Linked DNA regions of Aliamphritea hakodatensis. The main gene of each other region encodes a partner of the protein of the gene in region 2 in a complex. Links are inferred from orthologs where the notes say so. Each region holds a gene or a part of one and is shown on either strand. Other genes may lie near its edges.

Region 1 (12,052 bases), 220 kb from region 2 along the record:
CCTGACCAATCCGGATATGGTCCGCATTTTTCAGGCCGTTAGCTTTACGTAACGCTGCCATGGAAATACCGTTTCGGCGGGCAATCACCGATAAAGTATCCCCTCTGACAACCTTATATTTACCGGCGACAGACTTGCCTTTATTACCGCCCTGTTTTTGCCAGGCCAGATACGTAAGCGCCGGAGGCTTGGCCACGAAATGCGCCTTAATGCCGGCAAAAATCGCCTGAGCCATCTTCTTCTGATAGGACTTAGATTTCAGTTTCCGTGCTTCATCCGGATTGGTAATAAACCCGGTTTCCACCAGAATCGACGGAATATCCGGGGATTTAAGCACTACAAACCCGGCCTGTTCGACCCGCTTCTTATGCATTTTTGCAAAGCGACTCATATTTTTATGTACCGTTTCAGCAATCACCCGGCTGTCACTGCGGCTCGCCGTCATCGACATATCAAGCAGCACTTTTGCCAGCACATCGTCTTTATCTTCAAGGCTGACACTGCCAACACCGCCAATCAGGTCGGTACTGTTTTCCCGCTTGGCTAACCAGCGCCCCATTTCGCTGCTGGCCCCCCGCGGCGACAATACCCATACAGACGCCCCCTTGGCACGTTTATCCTTAAAACCGTCCGCATGGATAGACACAAACATATCGGCGTTATTTTTCCGCGCCCGGCTGGTGCGGCTGCGCAGGCTGATGTAATAGTCACCGTCCCGGGTCAGCTGTGGCGTAAAACCCGGCTCTTTCTGCAGCAGCTTCTTCAGTTCCCGGGCAATGCCAAGCACCACATCTTTCTCTCTCTCGCCCCGCGGCCCTACCGCGCCGGGATCATCGCCACCGTGCCCCGCATCAATGGCAATCACCACGTTGCGTAATTTATCCGGATTATTGGCTGTCGTTGTCGCCCGCTTAACGGTCTGGGCAACTTTCTCTGGCTGATAAAGATCCACCACCAGACGGTGGCCATATTTATCGTTAGGACTCAGGGCAAAACTTTTGGCACGAACATCCGACTTAAGGTCCAGTACGATGCGCAGGTCGTTTTTATCTTTAGCGCCGCTGCGAATACGCTGCACCGGGCTCTTGGTCAGATTCAGCTGGTTAAGGTCCGCCTTAAATTTAGCGTTATCCACATCCAGCACGATGCGGTCAGGATTCTTCAGGGTGAACAGCTTATGGTCCGCACTTTCACTGAGGTCAAAAACTAAACGGGCGTGATCCGGCGCAATCCACAGGCGTACGTTTTTAACATCGGCAGCACCAACCACAGCCGATAGTAACGTACACACAAATACCAGACTTAAACGAACAACACGCAACATACTCTGTCTCATCCTTACTCGGCAGTGGCCTGCAAATTCACTAACAACTGCTCCCCTTTCGCAGTTTGGGGCAACAGTTCAATCTCGCGCCCCTCCCCCTGTACAGTAATATTCAGTAATAAATCGGCAGGGGGTAACACACCTTCACCTTTTTCCGGCCATTCAATCAGACACAAAGCATCATCGTGGAAATAATCCCGGATTCCGAAATATTCAAGCTCTTCCGGATCTCCCAAACGGTAAAGGTCAAAATGATAAACGTCCCGGCCGATCAGTTCATAGGGTTCCACCAGTGTATAGGTAGGACTCTTAACCGCACCCTTATGCCCGGCCCCCTGAATGATTCCCCGGCACAGAGTGGTTTTACCCATCCCCAGATCACCATTAAGAAAAACCACACCACCGCTGGCGGACGCCGCCAGATTACTGCCAAAAGCCACCATGGCCGCTTCATCAGCGATAAAAAAACACTGCTGCTGATCACCTGACACCGTACTCACTTCCTTCACTTTGCCTGCTATTTAGGGAAAACGTTAACAACTTTCGGCAATTGTGCCAACAGATCAGTGGCTTGCATACCTCGCTGACCATTTTTTGCAGCCTCATCCGCCGCTTTTCCGTGAATATACACCCCAACACGGGCAGCATCGGTATATTCCAGCTTCTGCGCCAGCAACGCGCCTATAATTCCGCTAAGCACATCCCCCATCCCGCCACTGGCCATACCGGGATTACCCGCTGAGCACAGATGCATGGCGTCACCATCACAACTCAGGGTCCCTGCCCCTTTCAGCACCAGGGTACCGCCAAACCGGTCCTGCAGGGCTTCTGCCGCGGCAAAGCGGTCCGTCTGAACCTTTGGCACCGAGGTTTCCAGCAAACGGGCAGCCTCACCGGGATGGGGTGTCAGTAACCAGTTACTGTGCTTAGTGCCGTCCAGTTTGCCATTTATCACCAACAGGTTAAGCGCATCCGCATCCATTACCAGCGGCTTTTTATCAGATCCGCAATTATCCAGCACCGCCATCAGCAGCTGTTCCCCCCAGGCACTTTGCCCAAGGCCCGGACCAATCACTACCACTGACGCACGCTCAATCAGCACCGCCAGATCATGACCACTGCGTACCCCGTGAACCATGATTTCCGGTGCCCGGGTCAGCGCAGCAGTTACATGCTCTGCCCGGGTTGCCAGACTCACCAGACCGGCACCGGTCCGGCCCGCGGCCTGCGCGGCCATGATTGCCGCACCGCCCATGCCATAATCGCCACCGATCACCAGCACATGACCAAAGTGCCCTTTATGACTGGCAGCGCCCCGCGGCGGCAACAGCGCCGCCAGATCTTCCCGGCAGGTACGGAAACCACTGACCGGAATAGACTCATAGATATCATCCGCAATGCGCAGGCTGTCAAACTGCAGCTGACCGCAATAATCCACCCCTTCATGAGTGAGCATCCCCTGCTTCATGCCGATAAAGGTCACCGTATGATCGGCACGCACAGCATCACCCAGCACCGCACCGGTATCACTGCACAGACCCGAAGGTATATCCACCGCAAGCACGGGTTTGTCTGACAGATTGATCTGCCGGATCGCCCCCACAAAGGGTTCCGCCACAGCACCGTTAAGTCCGGTGCCGAGTAAAGCATCGACGATCACATCCCCCTGCAGGTTCATCCCCAAACGGTAACGGTGGCATTCAACCCCCTGATCACACATCCAGTCATAGGCCTGCCGGGCTTCGCCACGCAGCTGCACCGCAAAATCATCCAGTCTGGATACACAGACCACCTGCACCTGAATGCCCTGCTGCTGAGCCAGAGCCGCCATCACAAAGCCGTCACCGCCGTTATTGCCGGTGCCGCAAAGAATGCTCAGGGATTGTACATCCGGCCACTGGTGCATTAACCGGTCAAAGGCCACATGCCCGGCCCTTAACATCAGTTTAAAGCCAGGCATCCCGGCACTGATTGCTGCCGCATCCAGTGCCCGGGTCAGTTCAGCTGTGTATAATGCAGCGGGTAATTGCGAAGACTTAGCCACGGTATAAGATCTCGACTCGGAATTTGGCTTCATTATATCCAACCTACAGTAAAAACAGCTACTAAGACCCGGCCATAATGCATCAGGACTCAAAATCACTTGCCGCCCTCAGTCAGGCAATCAAAGCCGCCGCACTGGAACAGGGCTTTCAGCAATGCGGTATCAGCGATACCGACATCAGTCCGGAATCAGAGGCCTACCACCGCTGGCTTGAAAACGGCTATCACGGGGAAATGGGGTATCTGGAAAACAATATCGACAAACGGCTGGACCCATCGCTGCTGGTTGAAGGTACCCGCCGGGTCATCTGCGTCAGGATGAACTGCCTGCCACCGGATATTCAGACGCTGAAGATCCTTAAAAACCCGGATAAAGCTTACATTTCCCGCTATACCATGGGGCGTGATTATCACAAACTGATGCGCAAGCGCCTGACCCGGCTGGGCAAGGCAATCGAAACCTTAATCGGAGAGTTTGGCTACCGGGCCTTTGTCGACAGCGCCCCTGTACTGGAACGGCCACTGGCCCGCAAAGCCGGCATTGGCTGGCAGGGAAAACACAGCCTGATCCTGAACCGGGAAGCCGGCTCCTGGTTTTTACTGGGCGAACTCTTTGTCGACCTGCCCCTGCCGGTCGACGCCCCCTATGAAGAAGAACACTGCGGCAAGTGTCAGGCCTGCATCGATGTCTGCCCGACACAAGCCATTGTTGACCCCTATGTGGTGGATGCCCGGCGCTGCATTTCTTATCTGACCATCGAATACAACGGCAGCATTCCCACTGAACTGCGTCCACTGATGGGTAACCGGATATTCGGCTGTGATGACTGCCAGCTTATCTGCCCCTGGAACCGCTTTGCACAGGCCTCCGCAGAAGACGACTTTAAACCCCGCCACGGGCTGGATGATAAAAACCTCAGAGACTTACTTAACTGGGATGAAGCCACATTCCTCAAGCGCACTGAGGGATCAGCCATACGACGCAGCGGCTATCAGGGCTGGCAACGGAATATTGCTGTCGCACTGGGCAATGGCATAAACAGCCCGGAATCCAGAGCGGCGCTGCACAGCCTGCTCAGTAATCCCGACACCGGCGAACTGGTTAAAGAACACGCCCAGTGGGCGCTGGATCACCTGAGTAACCGTGAAGATTCTGCAGAAAATCCCCTGCCCATCGCAGCACACCCAAGAGCTGCTAAGCTGGCCGACTGACGCCGGCCAGCACAGATACATATTCAGGGCATCAGGTTTTAAACCGGCCCACAAGGCTGTGCAGACGGTCCGCCATCTGACTCAGTTTATCGGTATCGCCGGCCGATTCCTGCGCACTGTCCAGTGTGGTTTCAGACAGGGTATCGATTTCAACCGCGTTCTTCTCAATGTCCTTAATCACATCAAGCTGTTCATTCACGGCGGTCGCTATCTGCGTTTGCATCGCTTCCACGTCCGCCATCAGGCGCTTGGTTTCATCCAGCTCAGAAGCGGTTTCATTCACCATGGCGATGCCCCGTTCGGCATTTTCCATGGAGTCTTCCACCCGGCGAACAGAATCGTCTGCGGTTTCGCGCAGTTTCTCCATGGTTTCCTGAATATTCACTGTGGCTTCCTGAGTTCGGGAAGAGAGCGTGCGAACTTCATCTGCTACCACGGCGAAGCCCCGTCCCTGCTCACCGGCCCGGGCCGCTTCAATCGCAGCGTTCAGCGCCAGTAAGCTGGTCTGTTTAGCAATGTCATTAATGACTTCCAAAATGGAGCTGACCTGATCAATCTCGCCGGACAGCGCATTAATAGAGCTTGCTGATTCACGGGTAAAGCCCACTAACTGATCAATCTCATTCACAGAACGCTGGGCATTATCCGCGCCGCTGACCATCTTCTCACCGGCACTGACCATCGCGTTCAGCGTTTCATTACTGCTCTGCGCCACATGATCAATCGAATAAGAAAACTCGGTCATGGCCGTGACAATCAGCTCACTCATGGAGCGCTGCTGCCCCATGCGGGACGCAGTATCACCGGACTGCCGGGCCAGTTGATTGGTCACTTCCGTCAGGCTTTCAGCGGTTTCGCTGGCCTGTGCCACCACGCCGCGAATGTTGGCAACAAAGGCATTAAATGCCGTTGCCAGCTCACCGATCTCATCCTTGCGCTTAGCACTTGCCAGTTGGGTTGTCAGATCGCCATCGCCGTTTGCAATCTCCTGAAAAGACGTCACCAGTTCCCGCAGCGGATTCACCAGCAACCGTGACAACAACAGGCCAAACAACACTGCAGCAATCAACACCACCAGCACCACAACACCGCTGGTACGGGTAATCGAACCAAGGATCTGTTCTTCGCTGGCAAAGGCTTCTGAACTGCTCATTTCCGAAATCAGCGCCCAGCGTAATCCGTCAATTTCCACCGGGGTATACGCCGAAAGTACCTCTTCACCGTAGTAACCCTGCGCCCGGGTCACGCCGGTATCGCCCTGTAATGCCGCCTTAACTCCGTCGGAACTGACTTTTTGCAGCGCCACACCGGTTCGCCGGTTCTGAATCTGTTCAACGCTGTCCTGCCAGCCGGTGGCGGCAATTTCGCTAAAGTACTGATCCGCAGATTCAATCAGCCGGCGACTGTCGGTGCGTAACCGCTCATCATCGCCCACCAGATAGACTTCGCCACTTTTGCCCAGCCCCACATCTGCCCAGTGCTTATTACTGGTGAGGGCCATGGTTACCCGTTCAACCGGCAACCTGACCACCAGGGTGCCAACATTCTTGTCTTTCTCAAACACCGGGGATGAAAGAAATGCCGCCGGCGTCCCAAAATCTGCAAAGTAAGTATTAATGTCTGTCAGGTACACGTCACCGGCCGCACCGTCACGGGCTTTGTTCCAGGCCTGCACCAGGCCGTTATCGGAACCGGCGGTCAGGTCAGTGGCGTAATCCACATTCTTGGCCACCGAATACACAACCCGCCCTTCAGGGCTGACAATCAGTACATCCGGGAAACCAAACTCTTCCTGCAGACGGCGCAATCCGGGATGGTACTGGGAGTGGTATAAATCATAACGGGCATTGAATTTAGTAATTTTCTTTGCCTGATCCAGCGCCTGCTTTTCCCCTAAAGGATTTGGATTGGTGCTGATATAACGCATCTGAAAATAACGCGCCGGATCATCCAGCGCAGACTGGGCACTGCCGGCATCAGCGCCGTTGAATCCCGGATCACGCTGTTTGAATTCGTCAGCAAAGGCACCGCTATAGAAACTGTTCAGGTTTTGCTGCTGCTCATCATCAACCTTCTTATTCAGGTCAAACGAGCTGGAGAAGTAACCGGTGGCGACCACCGTCTGCTCATTGGCAGCAATGCTTTTTACCAAACTCTTCAGATCGCTGATGTAACTGACCAGCTGATCTTTTTTCATTTCCCGCACCGCAATCAGCTTGGCGGAGGCAGCATCATCAAGGGCAACGTTTACTTCGTTGGAGGTGGCGTACATTACAACTGCACTGGCGCAAATCAGGGGAATAATGCCAATCGATACAATGGCCAGTAAGATACGTGTCTTAATCGTCATACTGCTTCTCTCAATACTCGAAGCCGCCGACAGGGAATGTTTACGCAAATAACTACACGCACATCCGGCCCGGCAACAGCCACCGTTACGCACGTCCTTATGTCACTTCACCAGCGTCCGGCTGAGATTTATTGTTTTAGGAATAAAATGCGGCGGACACAGCGACATTTAACTTGTACCGGCAAGCCCCCTCAAGCCACCGGACAGATGCCTATTAATAAACCCTGTTTGAAAAAAAATATAAACCCTGCTGGCAGGCTGATAGTTGCAGTCCGGGAGAGATAAACAGCTTTATAAAAAAATAAACCCCGGACAAGCCGGGGTTCTGTACGAAAAAACAGCGCTAATAAAAACGCTTAACCTTTGAAATACTTAGAATAAAAGCGCCCAAAGTAATAGATATTAAAACGCTAAATTAGCAGCCACTCATTCTAAAGTTTAAGATACTCATTTTGGGCATTGGTTGCACAACCAACCAACATGACCCCATTACAGGTTAAAAAAGTGCTCCCGGTAATGTTTTAACTCATTGATGGAATCTTTAATGTCATCCATCGCCAGATGCGAGCCTTTCTTCTCAAAACCGTTCAGCACTTCCGGCCGCCAGCGGCGGGCCAGTTCTTTAATACTGCTGACATCCAGGTTACGGTAATGGAAGTAGCTTTCCAGCTCAGGCATATACTTCACCAGAAAACGCCGGTCCTGACCGATACTGTTACCGCATATCGGTGAAGCCCCCTGATCCACATACTGTTTGATAAACTCAAGGGTCTCTTCTTCTGCCTGGCGCTCACTGATCTGTGATGCCTTCACCCGGGCCGTCAGCCCGGAACCGCCATGCTGATTGGTACACCACTCATCCATCGCATCCAGCAACGCATCAGACTGATGCACCACCAGACTCGGCCCCAGCGCCAGAATATTCAGATCCGCATCGGTCACAATGGTGGCAATTTCGATAATTCGTTCCCGTTCAGGATCAAGACCGGTCATTTCCAGATCGATCCAGATCAGATTATCTTGCCTAGACATACGGCAATTCCCCTTAGATTTCAGCACTGTTATTTAAAAGTGTTATAGAATACCTTAGCAGGCCGCTGAAAAACTATCTGTGCGACACTCAGCACAGCAAAAACTTTGTTTTCGGCGACCCGGAATATAATCAGATTTTACTGTATCTATACGGCGCAACAAACTTAATGGCCAAACGCAAACTCACCCGCCGCCAGGCGTGGCGCATACAAAAGATTCAGGACGAACGTTCTGAACGGGCAAAGCGTAAGAACTCCAATATCGACCAGCAACTGGAAGGCGGTGACCTCGGCCCGGAACAACACGGCCAGATCATCTCCCATTTCGGCAGGCAGGTCGATGTAGAGGCACTGGAAGGCGAACACAGCGGCGAAATATTCCGCTGCCACATGCGCACCAACCTGAGCGCGCTGGTGACCGGCGATAAGGTTATCTGGCGTGCCGGCGCAGAACACGGCGTGGTGGTTGCAACAGAAGAACGCCAGTCAGTCCTCCAGCGGCCAAACAACCACGGCGAACTGAAACCGGTCGCAGCCAACATTGATCACATCGTTATCACCATTGCGGTGGAGCCGATGCCCCATTACAACCTGATCGACCGTTATCTGGTGGCTGCAGAAGTCAGCGGCATTGAACCGGTCCTGCTGGTCAATAAACAGGATTTGCTCAACGACGATAACCGGGAATACATCGAAGGGATGATCAGCCTGTATACCGATATCGGTTACAAGGTGCTGCAGGTATCCACTACCCGTGAAGACGGTCTGGATGAGCTTAAAGCCATACTCAACGGCCGGATCAGCGTTTTCGTGGGGCAGTCAGGAGTCGGCAAGTCCTCGCTGATCAATGCGCTGTTACCCGGGGTTGACCTTAAAGTCGGCGCCTTGTCGGAAGCTACCCGTAAAGGTACTCACACCACAACAACCGCCCGGCTGTTCCATTTCCCGGACGGTGGCGACCTGATCGACTCACCGGGGATCCGGGAGTTCGCACTGTGGCACATCGAAAAAGACCGCATCATCGAAGGTTTCACAGAGTTCACGCCGTTTCTGGGCCTGTGCAAGTTCCGTGACTGCCAGCATGAACAGGAACCTCATTGCGCCATAAAGCAAGCAATTGAAGACCATAAAATCAGTGCTCAAAGAGTAAATAGTTACAAACATATACTCACTTCGAGGGAAGAAACTTAACTATCTTGTAAATAAAAGGTTTAATGTGCCGAAAACCTCTCTTAACAAAGACTTAACCAGAGTGGTTTTCGTTTGATAAGTGACCGGCATCAGGACCATTAATGAGCACGATCCAGCCCTACGACGCAGAAGAATGGACGCAATACCTGACGGATAAAGATTTTTCCGTCCGGGCCAGCAGTCTGCGCCGCATTCAGAAGGCATTGCAGTCGGATAAAACATCCATGAAGGATCTTAACCGACTGATTAAAGCAGACCCTCTGCTCTGCCTGCATGTCGTTAAAGCCGCCAGTATCCTGCACGCCGAAAAAGGCTCCGTGGTCACCGGCGTCGAACATGCCATCAGCTCACTGGGCACTGACAACCTCGAAAACCTGATCAACGGCATGAAAGGCACCCGTCTGAATGCCCACAGCACCGCCGACAAAATGTACTTTCGCGCCACCGCCAACAGCCACCACGCCGCGGTTCAGGTCCGTTCCTGGCTGGAACGGGCCCGCAAAGGTATGTTTACAGAAGAAAGTTATCTTGCAGCGCTGTTTTACGGCATTGGCCACTGGGCGCTCTGGCACCATGCGCCGCTACACATGTCGCAGATGCAGATCAAGATCCGGGAACAGGGCAAAGACAGCGAGACCGTCGAACGGGAACTGTTTGGCTGCACCATTAAAGATATCTCCCACGGTCTGGCAGTATCCTGGAATTTACCGGAACTGGTACAAACCTCTCTGGCAGAAGACCTGCCGCTGAACAAACGCACCCTGATGAAACTGCATCAGCGCTCACTGGAAGATCCCCGTCTGCGGGGTGAAGAGCTGCGGGAACTGAACCATCTTGTCCAGCAGCGTTTCTTCCCGGTGAAACTGTCCAACTGGCTGGCGGGCACCGCCACCTTTGGCTGGCACAAACCCAACACCCTGCACATCATTGACATTGTCAGTGACTATCTGAAAAGTGAACTGGGTGCCACCATGGCGCTGCTACACCAGAACTGCGCCCAGTCATCCCGTGATTACTTTGTGGTCGGCACCCTGACACCGGCAGCCGAAATGCTGTTTATGCCGTCCAACAACAATCAGGGCGGTTACAAACTGTCGGAAACGGAATACAAATACTGCAGCAAGCATTTCCTGATCCCCCGGCCACGCAAAATTCAGACGGCGGTCGCCTCAGACTCCAACCTGAAAGATCCGGCCCTGATTGCCACCGTGAACGAACGCTTCCTGCAATACCCGGAAGATTATCAGCACCCCACGGAAGTACTGAAAGACCTGCTTAAAGTGCTGATTCAGGGTGTCGGTCTGGAACGGGTCAGCCTGAATACCGTCAATACCCAGAACCAGATCGTTAAAGTGATTCACAGCATTGGCTTCAATAAAGACAGTCCGCTGAACCAGTCCATGCATCAGATTGACGCGCAGAGCCTGTTCAGCCGACTGTATGACAAAGTCGCCTGCATCCTGGTGAATCAGGACAATACCCACCGGATCAGCAAAATGCTGCCCGACAGCTATAAGCAACACATTAATGATTCTAACTACTTGCTGATGTCAGTCTTTATGAACAGCAAGCCAGTTGCTATTGTCTATGCAGATATGGGCGAAGACGCCAGCCTGATAGAAACCGTACAGCACAAACAGTTTAAGCAACTCTGTACGGCAGCAACCAGCTGTCTGGCGGCACTGTCCAAGAATTAACTTTAATCCGCCTATTCCGGGATACTGTCTATGTCACTGCCTCTACTGGTTTCTCCTGCACAGCTTGCCGAACAGCTTGACCGCGATTCGGGTCAGATTGTCATCCTTGACCTCTCATCCGCTGAAAACTACGCCACCAAACACCTGCCCGGCGCCCGCCACATGGCACCGTCCGGGCTGCTTTGCGGTGAACAGCCGGTACCTAACAAACGGCCGTCAGACGCACAGCTCAGTACGCTGTTCGCGTCATTGGGGATCACGCCGGACAGTCAGGTTGTGGTCTATGACGATCAGATGGGCCCTCAGGCCGGCCGGATGATCTGGACCCTGCACGCCGCAGGCCACACCGCCTGCTCATTTCTGGACGGCCATCTGAAAGCCTGGGAAGACGCCGGCTTTTCTACCACTGCCGACGTGCCGCAATATGAGCCAACGGATTACCCGGTCAGCCTGGATACCCACAACCTGGCCGACATGGAATATATCCTCACCCATCTGAACAACCCTGAGCATTGCATTCTCGATGTCCGCTCCCCAGCAGAATACCGGGGCGAAAAAGTGGTCAACGCGGCAAAAGGCGGCCATATTCCCGGCGCAGTTAACTACAACTGGACCAATGCCCTGATCTCTGAACAGGACACCCGCCTGCGACCGGCAGCAGACATTCTTGCTGAACTTGCAGCGCTGGGGGTCACCCCTGAGAAAACGGTTATCACCCACTGCCAGACCCACCGGCGATCCGGTCTGAGTTATCTGTTCACTAAGCACCTTGGCTTTGAAAATGTCCGCTGCTACGATGGCTCCTGGTTTGAGTGGGGCAATCATCCAGGTACACCGGTTGAGCAGTAACCCCTTAAACACCGTTAAAAAATTTCGCTTACCCGCCGTCAGCCATCGCTTTCGGCGGGTAAACTTTGTTAAACGACCTGGATTATTTAAGTGAAAGATAAAATCTTCATCCTGTTACAACACCTCCTGCCACAGCATCTGTTGTCCCGTTTAGTGGGAAAACTGGCTGACTGCCGGACCAACTGGGTAAAAAGCACCTTTATCAGTTGGTTCGCCAAACGCTACAACGTCAATATGAGTGAGGCCGTACAGGAATCGCTGAATGCTTATCCGGACTTCAACAGCTTCTTCACCCGGGAAATAAAACTGGAACGCCGCCCACTGGCAGACACAGATATCATCAGCCCGGCAGACG
Region 2 (16,344 bases):
ACCGCAAACGGTTCCTCTTGTGGCGACACCAGCGGCAAAGCCTGAAAAATACCACCACCGGTTTCCAGTGCGTCAGACTCCGGCGAGTAGACTATCCCGGCACCATAAGGTTCACCGTTACCCAGCGCGCGTTCCAGCTGTTCACCCAGCCAGGCATGGTTGATCACCAGCTCAGTGATCCCGCCCGCCACCAGACGCTCAATATGATATTCAATCAGCGCTTTACCGGCTACTTTGATCAGCGGCTTGGGCGTCGTCAGTGTCAGCGGACGCATCCGGGTACCCAGCCCTGCCGCCAGAATCATCCCGCGCATCATTTAAACCACTTATCCAGCAGTGCTGTATCGAAGTGCTCAGAGGCATACATTGCCGGGACCACCACTTCGTTGAGCCAGGCAGCAAACGTCAACAGGTCCTGATACCGCGAACAGACCCGGATGATGTAATGCAGGGTTCGGGGAATATCCGCCAGATAGCCGTCTTTACCGTCACGCAGTTTCAGCCGGGCAAAAATACCGCTGGCTTTAAGGTGACGCTGCACCCCCATCAGATCAAACCAGTAATAGAATTCGGTACGGTCGAAGCTTTCCAGTACACCTTCAGCTTCCAGCTGAGCTCCGTACTGATCCACCCAGCCATAAACCTTGATATCCGGCCAGGCGATATAACAGTCCCGCAGCAATGACACCAGATCATAGGTCACCGGGCCAATAACGGCGTCCTGAAAATCAATCACACCCAGCGAGTCACCGCATACCATCAGATTCCGGCTATGGTAATCCCGGTGCACGGCAACCTGCGGCTGTGCCCGGGCACTGTTCACCAGCTGCGCACAGACTTCTTGCCAGAGATGTTCCACACCCGGCTTGATTGTCAGCCCCAGCAAGTCCTGCAGAAACCAGTCATGGAACAGGGCCATTTCCCGCTGCAACAAGGCTTCGTCATATTCAGGCAGCGGGAAGCCGGCAACGTCGGTCGCTTTCTGGATCAGCAGCAACTCATCCAGTGCGCGGGTATATAAGTCATCAGCAGAGCTATCATTCAGGTGTGGCAGATATTGCTCATCCCCCAGATCACTTAACAGCATATATCCAAGCGATAAATCAGCGGCAATGACCTGTGGAACCTTTATACCCTGGCTGTACCAGCTGTCGGCAATCTTAACAAAGGGCAGGCTGGCTTCTTTTTCCGGCGGAGCATCCATCAGAATCCAGCTTTGCTGACCACTGATCAGCCGAAAGTAACGCCGAAAGCTCGCATCGCCCGACACCGGCTGGCACTGCCAGTCTGACGCCAGATCAATTCCCGATGCCGCACAAATGTCGACCACCCAGGCACGCAACCCGGCCAATCGTTGACCCATAATTTTAATCCTCTAGCATAGATGCGCCGGAATGTTTTATCATTCAGCGCTTTAGTGCGTATATTACTCGAAATAACGGTTTGGCGATAAACAAAATCGAAGCACATTTTTCCGCTGTAGAATGGATAGGCCGGATGCCCTTTAAAAGACAATCTTCATATTTACTTACCTTAGCGGTCGCTGCCGCTATGTCGCCTTCGTTATATGCCGCACCCGCCGATTTATGGCAATGCCAGACCCAGGCCGACGGCAGCTGGCAATGTGCCGGCAGCGATACACCGGCAGAACCGGCTTTTTCTGACCCTGCTAATGTTCCGACCCAGCCACTGAACACACCTGAAGCGGTGTCTCAACCTGAATCAGTCAATGTTTCACCGGCAGCGTCAGCACCGGCCGTTGCACCGGCGGCCATCCGCACAGAAGACAAGCAACAGCAAGCATCTCAGGCAGCGGTGCTGAACGCCCCTGCAGCAGACCTGGCAGCCCGGCAACTGGACTGGCAACCGGGTGAAGGCGGCCAGTGCGGCCGCTATGTTGAACCTGAGTATCCTGTAGCAGAAGCAGGTAAAGAAGAAGAAATCATCATCAATGCCGATCAGTCCCTGACTCAGATTGGCCAGACATCCACCATGCGGGGTGATATACGTGTCCGTCAGGGCAACCGCACCATCAGCAGTGACGAAGCTACCCTGTACGAAACCACCAATACCGCAACCCTGCAGGGCAATGTGATATACCGGGAGCCGGGACTGCTGATTGTGGGTGACAATGCCCAGGCCAATATAGATACCAGCGAAACCCGGATTGAAGCCGCTGATTATGTCATGCATCAGCAAGGCATCCGGGGTTCTGCGGTGAGCATTACCCGCCAGCCGGACAGCAAAATCAACCTGCAGGACACCTCCTACACCAAGTGTCCTCTGGGGGATGAAAGCTGGAAAATCAACGCCGATGAAGTCGTGCTTGATCCGGAAGAAGGTTTCGGTACTGCCAAACATGCCACCCTGCGCATTGGCGACGTACCTGTATTCTACTATCCGTACTTCACCTTCCCGATTGATGATAAGCGCCGCTCCGGTTTCCTTTACCCGACCATGGGCTATTCCGACGGTGACGGGCTGGAACTGGCAACCCCGTATTACTTTAATATCGCCCCAAACATTGACGATACGCTGACACCGCACCTGTACAGCAGCCGCGGCCTGTCTCTGGATAACGAACTGCGGTACATGAACAGCTACAGCTATAACGTACTGAGCACCGCATACCTGCCGAACGACCGTAAAGCAGACAAGGACCGCTGGCTGGTTGACGCCGAGCACCGCGGCTATCAGGGGAACTGGCGTTCAACAATTGATTACACCCGGGTCAGTGACGACGACTACTTTAACGATCTGAACACCGGCCTTGAAGTAAACCGGCAGGACCATCTGGACCAGATTGCCCAGGCAAGCTATGTCACCGATAACTGGACAGCGACAACCCGTGTTCAGTCTTATCAGACCATAACCGACGCCACCCAGCCTTACCGGAAGCTGCCACAGATTTCCCTGCAAGGCAGCCAGAGTGATCTGGTAGACGGTTCTGATCTTGAGCTGAGTTATCAGGCAGACTTCACATCCTTTGAACGGGATAACGACAACCTGACCGGCGTTGACCGTGTGAATGGTCAGCGTGTTCACCTGCAGCCGTCTGTCAGTATTCCGTTCCGCTGGCCCTGGGCTTACGTAACGCCCAAAGCCACTCTCTGGTCTTCACAGTACAAGCTTGATGATCAGGTGGCCGGCAAGTCCGACAGCATCAGCCGTACGGTGGGCGTGCTCAGTGTCGACAGCGGCCTGAGCTTTGAGCGTACAGTCAATGAATCCGGCATGATTCAGACGCTGGAACCACGCCTGTTTGCCCTCTACGTGCCTGAAGAAGACCAGACCGCCATTCCGAATTTTGATACCGCCGAATACAGCTTTACATACAGCTCTCTGTTCCGGGAAAACCGCTTCAGTGGTTATGACAAGATCGGTGATACTCAACAGCTGACACTGGGACTGAGCTCCGGGTTCTACCGCAGCAACGGCAGCGAAGTGGCCCGGCTGGGCATTGCCCAGGCCCATTATTTTGCCGACCGCGAAGTTCAGTTGGAAAGCACCACGGCAGCCGACACCAGCAAGCGTTCCAATGTTGCCCTTGAAGCCAGCTGGAATGTAACCGACGCCCTGCGGATCAGCAACGACAGCGAACTGGACGCCAGTGACTATCATTTAATCGAAAACAATCTTAAATTCAGTTACTCTCCGAACGTCAACAAAGTTTTCAGCCTGGGCTTCCGTGACCGTGAAGACACCCGCGAACAGGCAGACCTGTCATTTATCTGGCCGGTTGCAAAAAAATGGAGCGTTCTGGGACGCTGGCAGGAAGATATCCGGAACAATACGACCCCGGAAGCACTCTTAGGTGTTGAGTACTCCGACTGTTGCTGGCAGGTACGGGTTGCCGCCAGAGAGTATCTGCCAAGTGGCAGCACCGAAAGGGACAGCGGAATTTATATACAGTTTGTCCTGAAAGGGCTGGGCGCTTTCGGCCAAGGCAAAGGCTTATTCGATAACATTACCGGTTTTGAAGAACGTGAAAAACAAAATGACTATTAAGTGTATGCGCCCGTTCGGGGCCAAGCTCATCAAGCCGGCAATGGCGGCTATCGCGCTCAGCGCATCTGTGTCAGCGTTTGCTGCCACCTCTCTGGACCGGGTGATTGCAATCGTCAATGACGACATCATTATGCAAAGTGAACTGGAAGCCCGCGAAAACATAATCCTGCACCGTCTGGCCCGCAGTAACGCGACCCAGCCGCCGGCGGAAGCGCTGCGTAAACAGGTACTGAACCGCCTGATTGTCGACCGGGTCCAGATGCAACTGGCTGATGAGCGGGGAATCCGCGTCAGCGATAACGAGCTCAATGCGGCCCTTAACCGGATCGCCGGCCAGTCAGGCCTGAGCCTGGCTCAGTTCCGTGAGACCCTGATTGCTGAGGGCCAGGACTACGCTAAGGTGCGTAACCAGATCCGTCAGGAATTACTGATCAGTGAAACCCAGCGTCAACTGGTTAACAGCCGTATTAATGTATCCCAGCAGGAAGTTGACAACTTCCTCAGCTCAGATCAGGGAAAACTGGCCGCTTCAAAAAGCTATAACCTGAGCCTGATTCTGATTGAAGTTCCGCCACAGGCTGATGCTACAACCATCCAGCAGGCCGCTGAAATCGCCGCTGAAATCAGCAGTGAATTACAGAACGGTGCCGATTTTGCAGAACTGGCTCTGGAACGCTCCGCCGGAAATAACGCCTTAAGAGGTGGTCAGCTGGGCTGGAAAAAAGCCGCTGAGCTACCCCCTGCTTTCGCACAGGCGCTCGGGGCTCTGGAAAAAGGCCAGGTAACAGCACCTATTCGCACCCCGAACGGCTTTCACATTCTTAAAGTAAACGACACCCAGCAGGGAAATGTACAAATGGTCGATCAGACCGAAGTACGCCACATCCTGCTTAAGCCAACTGAAATCCGTTCCAAGGCCCAGACGCTGCGGGAAATAAAATCCCTGTACAACCGTCTGGCACTGGGTGAACCGTTTGCCGAACTGGCAAAAGAATTCAGTGATGACCCGGGCAGCGGTGCAGAAGGCGGCGCTTTAGGCTGGGCTCAGCCAGGCCAGATGGTCCCTGAATTTGAAGAAGTCATGCGTAAAACACCGGTTGGTGAAGTCAGCATCCCGTTTGAAACCCGTTTTGGCTGGCACATTCTTGAGGTAACCGACCGCCGCCAGCAGGATCTGGGTGAAGAAATGCTGACCAATCAGGCACGGGCCAGCATCCGTGAGCGCAAGTTCAACGAAGAGCTGCAGAACTGGTTACGGGAGATCCGTGCCAAGGCATATATTGAGCTGAAATAATGCCGGATCAGATCTTCAAGTTAGCACTGACACCGGGCGAACCTTCGGGTATCGGCCCGGATCTGTGCATTCAGATTGCCCAGCAGGGCCATCAGCAACAACTGATTGCCATTGCCGATCCGCACATGCTTGCTGAACGGGCTGCACAGCTGCAACTCCCCCTGGAAATCCGTCAGTACGACGCCAGCGAGCCGGCACAAAGCACCCCTGCAGGCTGTCTGTGGGTTGACCCAGTCCCCTGTAAAACCGCAGTGACAGCCGGACAACTCGATACGGCCAACGCCCAGTATGTACTGGACACCCTGACCCGGGCGACGACCGGCTGCATGAACGGTGAGTTTTCTGCCATTGTCACCGCCCCGGTACACAAAGGCATCATCAACGATGCCGGCATTCCGTTCAGCGGACACACCGAGTTTCTTGAAGCCCTGACCGGCAGCGATAAAGTCGTTATGATGCTGGCAACTCAAGGGTTGCGTGTCGCGCTTGCCACCACCCACCTGCCATTACTGGAGGTACCGGGCGCAATTACAGCCCCCTTACTGCAGCAAGTCATCCGGGTACTGCATCAGGACTTACAACAACGCTTTGGCTTACAACAGCCACGTATTCTGGTTGCCGGCCTGAACCCCCATGCAGGAGAAGGCGGACACATGGGGCGGGAAGAAATCGAAACAATTGAACCGGCCCTTGAAAAGCTGCGTCAGGAGGGTATAAACCTCACTGGCCCGCTACCGGCAGACACCCTCTTTACTGAAAAATACCTGCAGCAAACCGATGCTGTCCTTGCGATGTATCACGATCAGGGATTACCTGTTCTAAAATACAAAGGCTTTGGCAACGCCGTCAATATTACGCTGGGCCTGCCCATTATCCGCACATCAGTGGATCATGGCACCGCCCTTGATCTGGCCGGCAGCGGCAAGGCCGATACCGGCAGCCTGCTGACCGCCATCGACTATGCGGCAGAAATGGCCAGCCACAGCAATCAGGATAACTGAGCTATCATTGCTTCAGTTATCCACAAAGAACCCCAACGGAACGTCATTCATGAGTAAAAAACCCGTCGGCCACAAAGCCCGCAAACGCTTTGGCCAGAATTTCCTGCATGATCAGGGCATCATTCGCCGGATCATTCGCTCCATCGCACCGCAGGAAGACCAGCATCTGGTAGAAATCGGCCCAGGCCTGGGGGCTATTACTGAAGAATTACTGCCCGAATGCCAGCAACTGAATGTCGTGGAACTGGACCGGGACCTGATTCCTATTCTGCGTACCAAGTTCTTCAGTTACGCGGATAAATTCAACATTCATGAAGCGGATGCCCTGAAGTTTGACTTTGCATCCCTGCACCAGGCCCCGCAGCCACTGCGTGTTGTCGGTAACCTGCCGTATAACATCTCGACGCCGCTGATTTTTCATCTGCTGAGCTATGCTGAAGAGATCGAAGACATGCATTTCATGTTGCAGAAGGAAGTTGTTGACCGTCTGGCAGCACAGCCAGGGGACAGTGCTTATGGCCGTCTGGGCATTATGGCGCAGTACTACTGCCACGTAGAACCACTCTTTATTGTGCCACCGGAAGCGTTTGACCCGGCCCCCAAAGTTGACTCGACAATCGTCCGGCTGATCCCATACAAAAAAGTCCCCCACCCGGCTAAGGATGTTGATAAACTGGAAGTCGTCGTCAGAACCGCCTTCGGTCAGCGTCGCAAAACTTTACGAAATAACCTGAAGCCGCTGATCAGTGCCGATGATATTCAGGCGCTGGACATCGACCCGGGCCTGCGCCCGGAACGTCTGAGCCTGCAGGAATTTATCCGCATCAGTGATTTCATCAGCACTAAACAGAGCGACTAAACAGATGATTGCCGCATTAGAACAAGAAAGTATCGCCATTAACGTGGAAACATCGTACCTTCCGGAGCAGTCTGATCCGGATAAAAAACGCTTTGTTTTTTCTTACCATATCACCATCACCAACCACGCCAGCCAGCCGGTTCAGCTGCTTAACCGCCGCTGGCTGATCGTTGACGGCGACGAACAGGTACAGGAAGTCAAAGGGGAAGGCGTAGTCGGTGAGCAACCGGTCATTGATCCGACAGAAAGCTACAGCTATACCAGTGGCACAGTACTGGCCACCAATGTCGGCAGCATGCAGGGACATTATGAAATGAAGGCCGAAGACGGCCAGACCTTCAATGCTGAAATTGCGCCGTTCACACTGGCACAGCCAAACGCACTGCACTGATCAGGCCCGCTATGACCCATTACGCCATTGGTGATATACAGGGCTGCTTTGACGAACTTATCCAACTGCTGGACACCCTGAGCTTCGGCCCGGAAGACACACTGTGGGTTGCCGGTGATCTGGTTAACCGTGGACCCAAGTCACTGGAAACCCTGCGTTTTCTGAAAGAACTCGGCAGCCAGACCCGAATTGTACTCGGCAATCATGATCTGCACCTGCTGGCGATTCATTACGGCACCACCACTCAGCGGCGCAGCGATACCTTCGACGAAATTCTTAATGCCCCGGACCGCGACGACCTGATGGACTGGTTACGCCACCAGCCCCTGCTGGTTCATGACGAAGCCCTTGGCTATACCATGGTGCATGCCGGTATTCCGCCTAACTGGTCATTAAAGAAAGCCCGCAGCTGTGCCAAAGAAGTTGAACAGGTGCTGCAAAGTACCCTTGCCATTGAGTATTTCCGCAACATGTACGGCAACAAGCCGGACCGCTGGAAGAAATCTATTCAGGGCTGGGAACGGCTGCGGATGATCACCAATTACTTCACCCGGATGCGCTTTTGCAGCGACAAAGGCCGGCTCGACTTTCTCGCCAAGGGTGCCCTGAGCAGCCAGCCGGAAGGTTTTTTACCCTGGTTTGAACATCCGGGAAAAACCGTCGACAAGCACCGTATTATTTTTGGACACTGGGCTGCACTGGAAGGCAAAGCCGACCACCATAACGTATTTGCCCTGGATACCGGCTGCGTATGGGGTAATACCCTGACAGCCATGCGCCTTGAAGATCAGCAGCTATTCAGTGTCCCAAGCCTGAAACAACCGGAGTAAAGCAATGGAAACCTATCAGTGTATTAATATCGAACAGGCAGTTGCCCTGATGGAAGACGGCGCCGTCGTTGTGGATATTCGCGACCCGCAAAGTTTTGCCGCCGGACACATTGTCAGCGCCAGCCATCTGAGCAATGAAACCCTGCATACCTTTATTACCTCAGCGGATATGGATCAACCGGTCATTGTCTGTTGTTACCACGGTCACAGTAGCCAGTCTGCGGCACAACTGCTGATTGGCCAGGGATTTGATCAGGTATACAGCCTCGACGGCGGCTACCAGCTCTGGCAGGCAAACAAGCCTGAAATGTGCAGCGCCCCGGAAGCATAAATATGCAGGTCTATCTGGTGGGCGGCGCGGTTCGCGACAAACTTCTGGGGTATCCGGTGTATGACCGGGACTGGGTCGTGGTCGGTGCGTCACCGGAAATCATGTTACAGCAAGGCTTCCGGCCTGTCGGCCAGGACTTCCCCGTATTTATCCACAAGGACAGCGGAGAAGAATATGCACTGGCCCGCACGGAACGTAAATCAGGCAAGGGCTACACCGGCTTTCAGTATCATGCCAGCCCGGATGTCACCCTTGAAGAGGATTTACTGCGCCGCGACCTGACCATCAACGCTATGGCTGAAAGCGCCGACGGTCAGATTATCGACCCGTATAATGGTCAGCAGGATCTGCAACAGCGCATTCTGCGCCATGTATCCCCCGCATTTGCTGAAGACCCGCTACGGGTGTTGCGTGTCGCCCGGTTCGCCGCACGCTACGCCCATCTGGGCTTCACCCTGGCACCGGAAACACTGGCGCTGATGCAACAACTGGCCAGCAGTGACGAACTTGAGTTTCTCACCCCGGAAAGGGTCTGGCAGGAAATGCAGCGGGCACTGGGCGAACAAAGCCCGCAAACATTTTTCCGGATACTGGAAGACTCTCACGCCAACGGCAAGCTGTTCCCTGAGCTGCCCATTCGCCCTGCAGAACTGCTACTTCTGAATACATCGGCATCAGCTGAAGTCCGCTGCGCCCTGCTGTTACTTAAAACAGCTACTGACGCCTCAGTCATTAAGACCTTCAGTGAACGGCAGCGGTTACCGAACCTGTTTCGTGACCTGGCCCTGCAGCTGTTCCGCGGTGCCGACGATCTGCTTAACTTTCCCCACCTGACATCCGATGCCCGCCTGCAGTTAATTCTGGATTTAGATTTACTCCGCCGTCCGGAACGGTTACACAATCTGTTCACGGCCTGCAGAATACTCAATGATCAGCAAGCCCTGGCTGCTGAAGTTCAGCTTCCGGACCTCCTGACCCAACTGGGCAGCATAACGCCCCGGGAAATCATGGCAGAGGGTTTTAAAGGCAAGGCACTGGGAGAGGAAATCAGGCGGCGTCAGCTCACTATCTGCGAACAGGCCAGTCATCCTCAAGGCCAATAAGCGGACATTCCATTACGGCAGCCACGGCTGTCAGTAACTCACGTTCGACCACAGAGACTTTACCGTCCTGACGGGCACAGCGCACCAGCCCCTTAAGATAGCGGGATTTCAGTAACGGCCCCGCCGCCGCAAGAATGAATACCGCCTCACTGAATGCCTTAAGCTCAGTTTCAGCGCTGGGCTGCTGAGGTAACAACTCAATATTGTAAAAGCCGGCGGTATTGGCCGCCAGATTAAAGTGCCGTTCAAGATCAGCCCCACTGCTGTCTGACTGCCTTCCGTGCCAGACAAGCATGGATGCGACCCGTTCAAATGCCCCGGCCTGATCATCTTCAGACTGTTCCAGCATCCGCGCCCGGCGGCGTATACCGTAGTGACCATCACAGTAGTGGCCGGTTAACTGATACAGGCACCACTCAAACAGATCAATCTGTTTATCGGCCCTGATCAGCTTCATCAGCACACGCTTATAACCACGATACTGCTCTGCTGACTGCAGCTTGAGGGCTGGCATTGCCATCAGCACCCAGGGTAAATAAGCGCCGCGGGACACGTCTTTCAGCATTTCTGTGAGTGTTTCTGCCTGTTCAGCCAGCGCCGGATCAAACTCAGATAACAGATACATCTGCTGTTCACGCAAAGATATATCCGGCGCCAGCAGCAACACCGGGAGGATGGCCCGGGCAGCAAAAGCGTCGTGGGCAATGTCTGCCAGCGTATCCGGCAATTCGGTTTCAGACACCAGATCCAAATCCGAAACCCCGGCCACATCCAGCACCGCACTGCTGAGTATCATGGTGGTCACCGCCCCCAGCACCTGCTGTTTGCGGTCACCATCATGCTCTTTAACCTGCTCTCTGGCCTGCTGCCAGCGATCTTCAGAAAAACAGCCATCCCAGTTCGGTTCAATTGCCTGAATACGTTGCCGCAACGGCGGATGCGTCGCCAGCAAACTCATCGCCGCACCATTAATATTGGCAAAAAACAGATGACTGGCTTCATGACAGCGGTGATTCTCGACCCGGCTGCTGCTCTTTATACTGCCAATCGCCTTCAGGGCACCGGCAATACCCGCCGGGTTACGGGTTAACCGTACCGCTGCTGCATCCGCCAGAAACTCCCGTTGTCGCCCCACAGCGGCTTTAATGACTCTGGCGCCGGCAATGCCTGTCCAGCCGATGGCAAACAAGCCCAAACCAAAGGGTTTCGCCCGGACAGATGTCCGGCTGTAAAGCAGCTCACGGCCAATCTCACCGATCCACATCAACCCGTGCAGCAACACCAGCAAACGCATATTCAGGCGCATATCACCGTTAAAGATATGGCTGATTTCATGCGCCACCACCCCCTGCAACTCATCTCTGCTGAGGTGATCCAATGCTCCCTGGCTGACACACACGACAGCATCAGAAGGCCGCAGACCGGCAGCAAATGCATTGATCCCGGCTTCCTGGGTCAACAGATACACCGGAGGTACCGGAATACCCGCCGCAATAGACATTTCTTCGGTAACATTCAGCAAGCGCCGTTGCTCGGCATAGCGGGTGACGGGTAATACCTGGGTGGCCCCCATCGATTCGGCAATGGCTGCGCCCCCACGACAGACTTCGTGCCACTTCAGCCAGGCGGTAATGATCAGGCCACTGCAAACCGCAACCGCAACCCAGGCAAACCGCTGCACGGTAAAATACTCAAGCAGTTCTGCCTGCTGATTGTAATAACCGCCGTCATCAAACCACAGCCAGGTCACCACAAATAAAGTGGTCAGCCCGATAATCAGGAAGGTAATGCCGAGGAACAGTGCGACCAGCCAGTAACTTCGCTTACCGGCCAGCGCCTGTGCTTCATAGAAGTTCATCCGGCTTTAGCGTCAGAAGCTGACTTCAGGTGCTTTCTGGATCTGTTCCCGGTCGGCCATTTCCAGCAAACTGGCATCGGCTTTATGACCAAACAGGCCTGCCAGAATCACCGGTGGAAAACTCTGTTTATATTCGTTGTAATCGGTCACCGCATCGTTAAATCCCTGACGGGCAAACGCAACGCGGTTCTCGGTCGACGTAAGCTCTTCGCTTAACTGCTGCATCTGACCGTCGGCTTTCAGCTCTGGGTAATCTTCAACCACCAGATTAAAGCGTCCCAGCGCAGCCTGTAAACCGGACTCAGCCATGCCCAGCTGTTGCAGTGAGCCGGCGCTCTGAGCACTGGCCATAGCACTGTCCAGCCCTGCCCGGGCCTGATTCCGGGCACTGATAACCGCTTCCAGCGTTTCACGCTCGTGCTTGAGATACCCCTTAGCCGTTTCCACCAGATTTGGTATCAGGTCATAGCGGCGCTTTAACTGCACATCTATTTGCGAAAACGCATTCTGATGCCGGTTACGCAGGCTGACCAGACTGTTAAACACTGCAATCAGATAGCCAATAACAATCACTGCAACAACAATGCTGATAATGGTTGTCAGATCCATAACGCCACTCCCTAAGCCGAATTAACTGATTTTTTAAACCGCTGAAAGCTGTTTTTCCTGCCAGATAAAGTCCACCGCCGCTAACGGCTGCCTGTCCTTATCAGCGTCCCGCCATAAGTCCTGATAGGTTTCACCGGACTCAGGATGACGTGATTTTGGCGACAGTTCTGCCAAAGGCCGCAATACAAAGCTGTTCACCAGCACTTCGGCACGGGGCAACTGAACACCGTTAAAATCACCGATGAGATTATCATAAGTAAGGATATCAATATCCAGCGTCCTGCCCAGGCTGTCACTCTTGCGGCAACGGCCATGCTGATCTTCAATGTCTTTCAGCGTCGCATTCAGCGCCGCCAGTTCAAGGTCAGTCGTGAACTCAGCCACCAGATTATAAAAGGGTGCACCGTCAAAACCGACAGCATCACTTTCATAGACCGGCGACAAGCGCAACTCACTGAATGTTGCCTGCAAAGCATCCAGACCGCCGCTAATATTGTGCTCACGATCCTGATTGCTGCCGATACTGACGAATACTTTTGCCATTAAAAACGTTCTCCCCGCTCAATAATGATACCCACATCCTGAGCCGCCGGTACTGCCCCCGGTTTACCCAGCTGCAAACGCACCCAGCGCACGCCAAACTCGTTGGCAAGAATCCTGGTCACTTCCTCAGCCATGGTTTCGATCAACTGAAACTCACTGTTGGCAATAAAATCGATTAACCGTTCAGAGATAGTTTTGTAGTTAAGCGTGTTATCCACATCTTCGCTGGAAGCCGCTGACAGGATATCGGTCCCCATCTCAATATCCAGTACCACACGCTGGCGGATCTCCCGTTCCCAGTCGTAAATACCGATAATGGTTTCAATCTCCAGACCTTTAATATAAACAATATCCATTACAATTTTGTAACCTGTTGATAAATCAAATTAAAAAAATATGTGTCAATGCAGTGCATATCCGGATGACCTGATAGTCAACACAGGGCATCAGGATGTCAATACTGTTATACGGGCAGTGTATTACGTCTGGCGGTCAGAAGCTTGCTTATTTCCGCCCCGCATCATTGATACTAAACCGGAAAATACCAAACCGTCCGCATCCGGAATAATGCGCTAAATCCCGGCAAGCTGTTTGTATCTTTCCACAATTCACGGTATATAGGACAACATATGAATACCGGTTCTGACCATGAACAGCCCTGATATCGCTACCAATATTGCAATCTTGCTGGCCGCTTATCTGCTGGGTTCTGTCCCCACTGCAGTTATCGTCTGTCATTGCATGCAAATCAGCGATCCCCGCCAGAAAGGCTCAGGTAATCCCGGCGCCACCAATGTACTGAGAGTTGGCAACAAAGCAGCAGCAGTGATGACGCTGGCCGGCGACTTGCTTAAAGGCCTGATCGCTATCGGGGTGGCGCAATATCTGTTATCCGCGAATGCTGTAACAAGTGTCTGGATGGCGCTGGCAGTACTCGCCGTACTGGGCGGTCATATATGGTCAGTCTTCCTGCGGTTCCGCGGCGGCAAGGGTGTTGCCACGACAGTGGGTGCCTGCCTGGCATTAGACTGGCACCTGGGGCTGGCACAGGCAGTCTGCTGGCTCGCACTGATCGGACTGTTAAAAGTATCCGCACTGGCGGCGCTGGGCATGGCGCTGCTCACTCCCCTGTTTGCCTGGCTGCTTGCCCCTCAGTGGCTACTGCTCAGCCTGCTGATATCCTGCATCCTGTTTGCCAGTCATCATCAGAATATCAGCCAGTTACTGAAAAAAGCCTGAGAACTCAGATACCCGGCAGAGTGTCCAGCGGCCAGCGTGGCTGAGCCAGGATGGTCAGGTCACTTTGCTGGCCAGCCAGTAGGCGTTGCGCGCCGGCAAAGGCAATCATCGCACCATTATCGGTACAGAAACGGGGGCGAGCATAGAAAAGCTCAGCCTTTTCTTTGGCTACCATATCACCCAGCTTACGGCGTAAACGCTGGTTAGCACTTACTCCACCGGCAATCACCAACTGCTTAAAGCCTGTCTGCTGAAGGGCCCGGCGGCATTTGATTGCCAGGGTTTCTACTACGGCTTCTTCAAAGGCCGCGGCAATATCATACTGATCCTGCTCTGCCAGCTCTCCATCTACCCGCAGTTTGTTGCTGGTATTCAACGTAAAGGTTTTTAACCCGCTGAAACTCATATCCAGACCGGGACGATCGGTCATCGGCCGGGGAAAACGAAACCGGCTACGGTCGCCCAGCTCAGCCATACGGGCAACTTCCGGCCCGCCCGGATACGCCAGCCCCAACATCTTGGCAGCCTTATCAAAGGCTTCACCGGCGGCATCATCCAGTGACTCACCGAGTAAACTGTACTCACCGATAGCGTCTACCCGGACTAACTGGGTGTGGCCGCCGGAAACCAGCAACGCCACAAACGGAAACGCCGGCGGCGTCTCCTCCAGCATAGGCGCCAGCAGGTGTCCTTCCATATGATGTACACCCAGCGCAGGAATCCCCCAGCCCAGTGCCATCGCCCGGCCGGTTGCGGCACCGACCATCAGCGCCCCAATCAGCCCCGGGCCTGCGGTGTAAGCGACTGCATCCAGTTGCTCAGGCGTCGTGCCTGCCTGCTGCAAAGTTTCGCGAACCAGCGGTAACAGTTTGCGCACATGGTCCCGGGAGGCCAGTTCAGGCACAACACCGCCATATTCAGCATGCATTGCCACCTGGCTGTATAAAGCATCACCCAATAAACCTTTATCGGTGTCGTAGATCGCTACGCCGGTTTCATCACATGAAGTTTCAATACCCAATACACGCATGCTGGCTTCCACAGGTTAAAAAATGACTAAAAAATGCTTTTCAGGCCAAAAAAATCAAATTCAGCCTGCTCTTATCCGGACTTTACTGTAAGATGCCGCGGACTTTGCCCAAGCGGCATAAAAAGCGGCGCCATTATGCTTCAATTTAGAGAAGATTTCATCGCATTTAGCCTTTACAGTGCCATTGCATCAGAATAGAATGTTCGCCCTTATTGGCCAGCTGAGTCTAAACTCGGCCACATCAGATTAAATTTTTTAAGGAAGGTAAGGTATTTAATATGCCAGCAGTTAAAGTTAAAGAAAACGAGCCATTTGACGTAGCTCTGCGTCGTTTCAAGCGTTCTTGCGAAAAAGCAGGTGTACTGGCTGAAGTGCGTCGTCGTGAATTCTACGAGAAGCCAACCTCTGTTCGTAAGCGTAAAGCTGCTGCTGCTGTAAAGCGCCACCTGAAAAAAGTTCAGCGCGAAAACCAGCGTCGCGTACGTCTGTACTGATCATCGGCGGGTTCGTCGCATAGCGACAACGGATTAAGTCAGGTCCTGAGCAACTGCAAAAGACCTGACTTTACTATCGAAAAGTCACTTAAGAATTTCTACGGAGCAACGATGTCTGACCTGAAGCAACGCATCAGTGATGAGATGAAAGCTGCAATGCGCGCCAAGCAAAAAGATCGCCTGGCAACCATCCGTATGATTCTGGCTGAAATCAAGCGCATCGAAGTCGATGAGCGGATTACACCTGACGATGCCCGTATTGTCGCCACGCTGGATAAAATGCAAAAACAGCGTCGCGATTCGATCAGCCAGTTTGAAGCGGCTGACCGAAATGATTTGGCCGATATTGAGAAGCAGGAACTTGTTGTAATTAAAGAGTTCCTGCCTCAGGCACTTTCAGAAGCTGAGCTCATCAGCATCATTGATCAGGCTGTCACTGATTCCCAGGCACAAAGTATGCAGGACATGGGTAAAGTAATGGCACTGGTTAAACCGCAGGTACAGGGCCGTGCCGACATGGGTCCGATCAGCCAGCTGGTTAAAAGCCGCCTGACCTCCTGAGCCCTTTGCCAGCCCGTTTCTGGCAGACCAGTCTTACTGACAAGCATTCCCTTAACCGCTAACATACCCGGTAATTGGTTACCCAGGCGAATGTCCTATGGCAGGAAAAATCCCACAATCCTTCATTGATGATTTGCTCGCCCGCATTAATGTGCTGGACATTGTCGAGTCACGGGTAAAACTCAAGCGTACC

The links.
Region 1: the proteins of tsaD (region 2) and tsaE are in contact, whole or in part, in a crystal structure (PDB 6N9A), measured with the Thermotoga maritima proteins. The link is inferred for Aliamphritea hakodatensis from one-to-one orthologs. Residues at the interface, in WP_004082750.1 of Thermotoga maritima: Cys10, Asp11, Arg49, His50, Leu82, Gly84, Gly135, Gly136, Glu154, Thr155, Leu156, Asp157, Asp158, Ser159, Glu162, Asp165, Lys166, Arg169, Leu170, Tyr175, Lys213, Thr214, Leu217, Tyr218, Gln221, Arg222, Asn324; in WP_004082108.1 of Thermotoga maritima: Leu37, Gly38, Lys46, Lys57, Val59, Lys60, Ser61, Thr63, Phe64, Thr65, Leu66, Met67, Val69, Pro71, Tyr82, Arg83, Leu84, Asp86, Asp88, Phe89, Asp93, Ile128, Asp130, Glu131, Arg134.

The regions. Positions count from the first base shown.
Region 1 is NZ_AP025281.1:1,130,384-1,142,435, reverse strand. Bases 78-2,853 are described here. They hold tsaE (tRNA (adenosine(37)-N6)-threonylcarbamoyltransferase complex ATPase subunit type 1 TsaE), read right to left. Parts: upstream 1,816-2,853; coding sequence 1,339-1,815; downstream 78-1,338. Other genes in these bases: PCI15_RS05170 (NAD(P)H-hydrate dehydratase), read right to left, coding at 1,842-2,853; PCI15_RS05180 (N-acetylmuramoyl-L-alanine amidase family protein), read right to left, coding at 78-1,324. In the rest of the region: more of PCI15_RS05180, read right to left, coding at 1-77; more of PCI15_RS05170, read right to left, coding at 2,854-3,401; tRNA epoxyqueuosine(34) reductase QueG, read left to right, coding at 3,446-4,579; PCI15_RS05160 (methyl-accepting chemotaxis protein), read right to left, coding at 4,611-6,929; orn (oligoribonuclease), read right to left, coding at 7,419-7,961; small ribosomal subunit biogenesis GTPase RsgA, read left to right, coding at 8,129-9,151; PCI15_RS05145 (HDOD domain-containing protein), read left to right, coding at 9,253-10,848; PCI15_RS05140 (sulfurtransferase), read left to right, coding at 10,879-11,697; asd (archaetidylserine decarboxylase), read left to right, coding at 11,788-12,052. UniProt on the Escherichia coli protein: Required for the formation of a threonylcarbamoyl group on adenosine at position 37 (t(6)A37) in tRNAs that read codons beginning with adenine.
Region 2 is NZ_AP025281.1:915,763-932,106, reverse strand. The notes cover bases 13,084-15,932. They hold tsaD (tRNA (adenosine(37)-N6)-threonylcarbamoyltransferase complex transferase subunit TsaD), read right to left. Parts: upstream 15,097-15,932; coding sequence 14,071-15,096; downstream 13,084-14,070. Other genes in these bases: PCI15_RS04130 (GatB/YqeY domain-containing protein), read left to right, coding at 15,702-15,932; rpsU (30S ribosomal protein S21), read left to right, coding at 15,375-15,590; plsY (glycerol-3-phosphate 1-O-acyltransferase PlsY), read left to right, coding at 13,476-14,066; folB (dihydroneopterin aldolase), read right to left, coding at 13,084-13,183. Also shown: N-acetylmuramate alpha-1-phosphate uridylyltransferase MurU, read right to left, coding at 1-317; PCI15_RS04210 (aminoglycoside phosphotransferase family protein), read right to left, coding at 314-1,363; PCI15_RS04205 (LPS-assembly protein LptD), read left to right, coding at 1,552-4,008; PCI15_RS04200 (peptidylprolyl isomerase), read left to right, coding at 3,998-5,302; 4-hydroxythreonine-4-phosphate dehydrogenase PdxA, read left to right, coding at 5,302-6,303; 16S rRNA (adenine(1518)-N(6)/adenine(1519)-N(6))-dimethyltransferase RsmA, read left to right, coding at 6,353-7,162; apaG (Co2+/Mg2+ efflux facilitator ApaG/CorD), read left to right, coding at 7,167-7,553; PCI15_RS04180 (symmetrical bis(5'-nucleosyl)-tetraphosphatase), read left to right, coding at 7,565-8,383; thiosulfate sulfurtransferase GlpE, read left to right, coding at 8,388-8,714; PCI15_RS04170 (tRNA nucleotidyltransferase/poly(A) polymerase-related protein), read left to right, coding at 8,717-9,817; PCI15_RS04165 (M48 family metallopeptidase), read right to left, coding at 9,780-11,675; PCI15_RS04160 (LemA family protein), read right to left, coding at 11,688-12,284; folK (2-amino-4-hydroxy-6-hydroxymethyldihydropteridine diphosphokinase), read right to left, coding at 12,318-12,827; more of folB, read right to left, coding at 12,827-13,083; more of PCI15_RS04130, read left to right, coding at 15,933-16,151; dnaG (DNA primase), read left to right, coding at 16,249-16,344.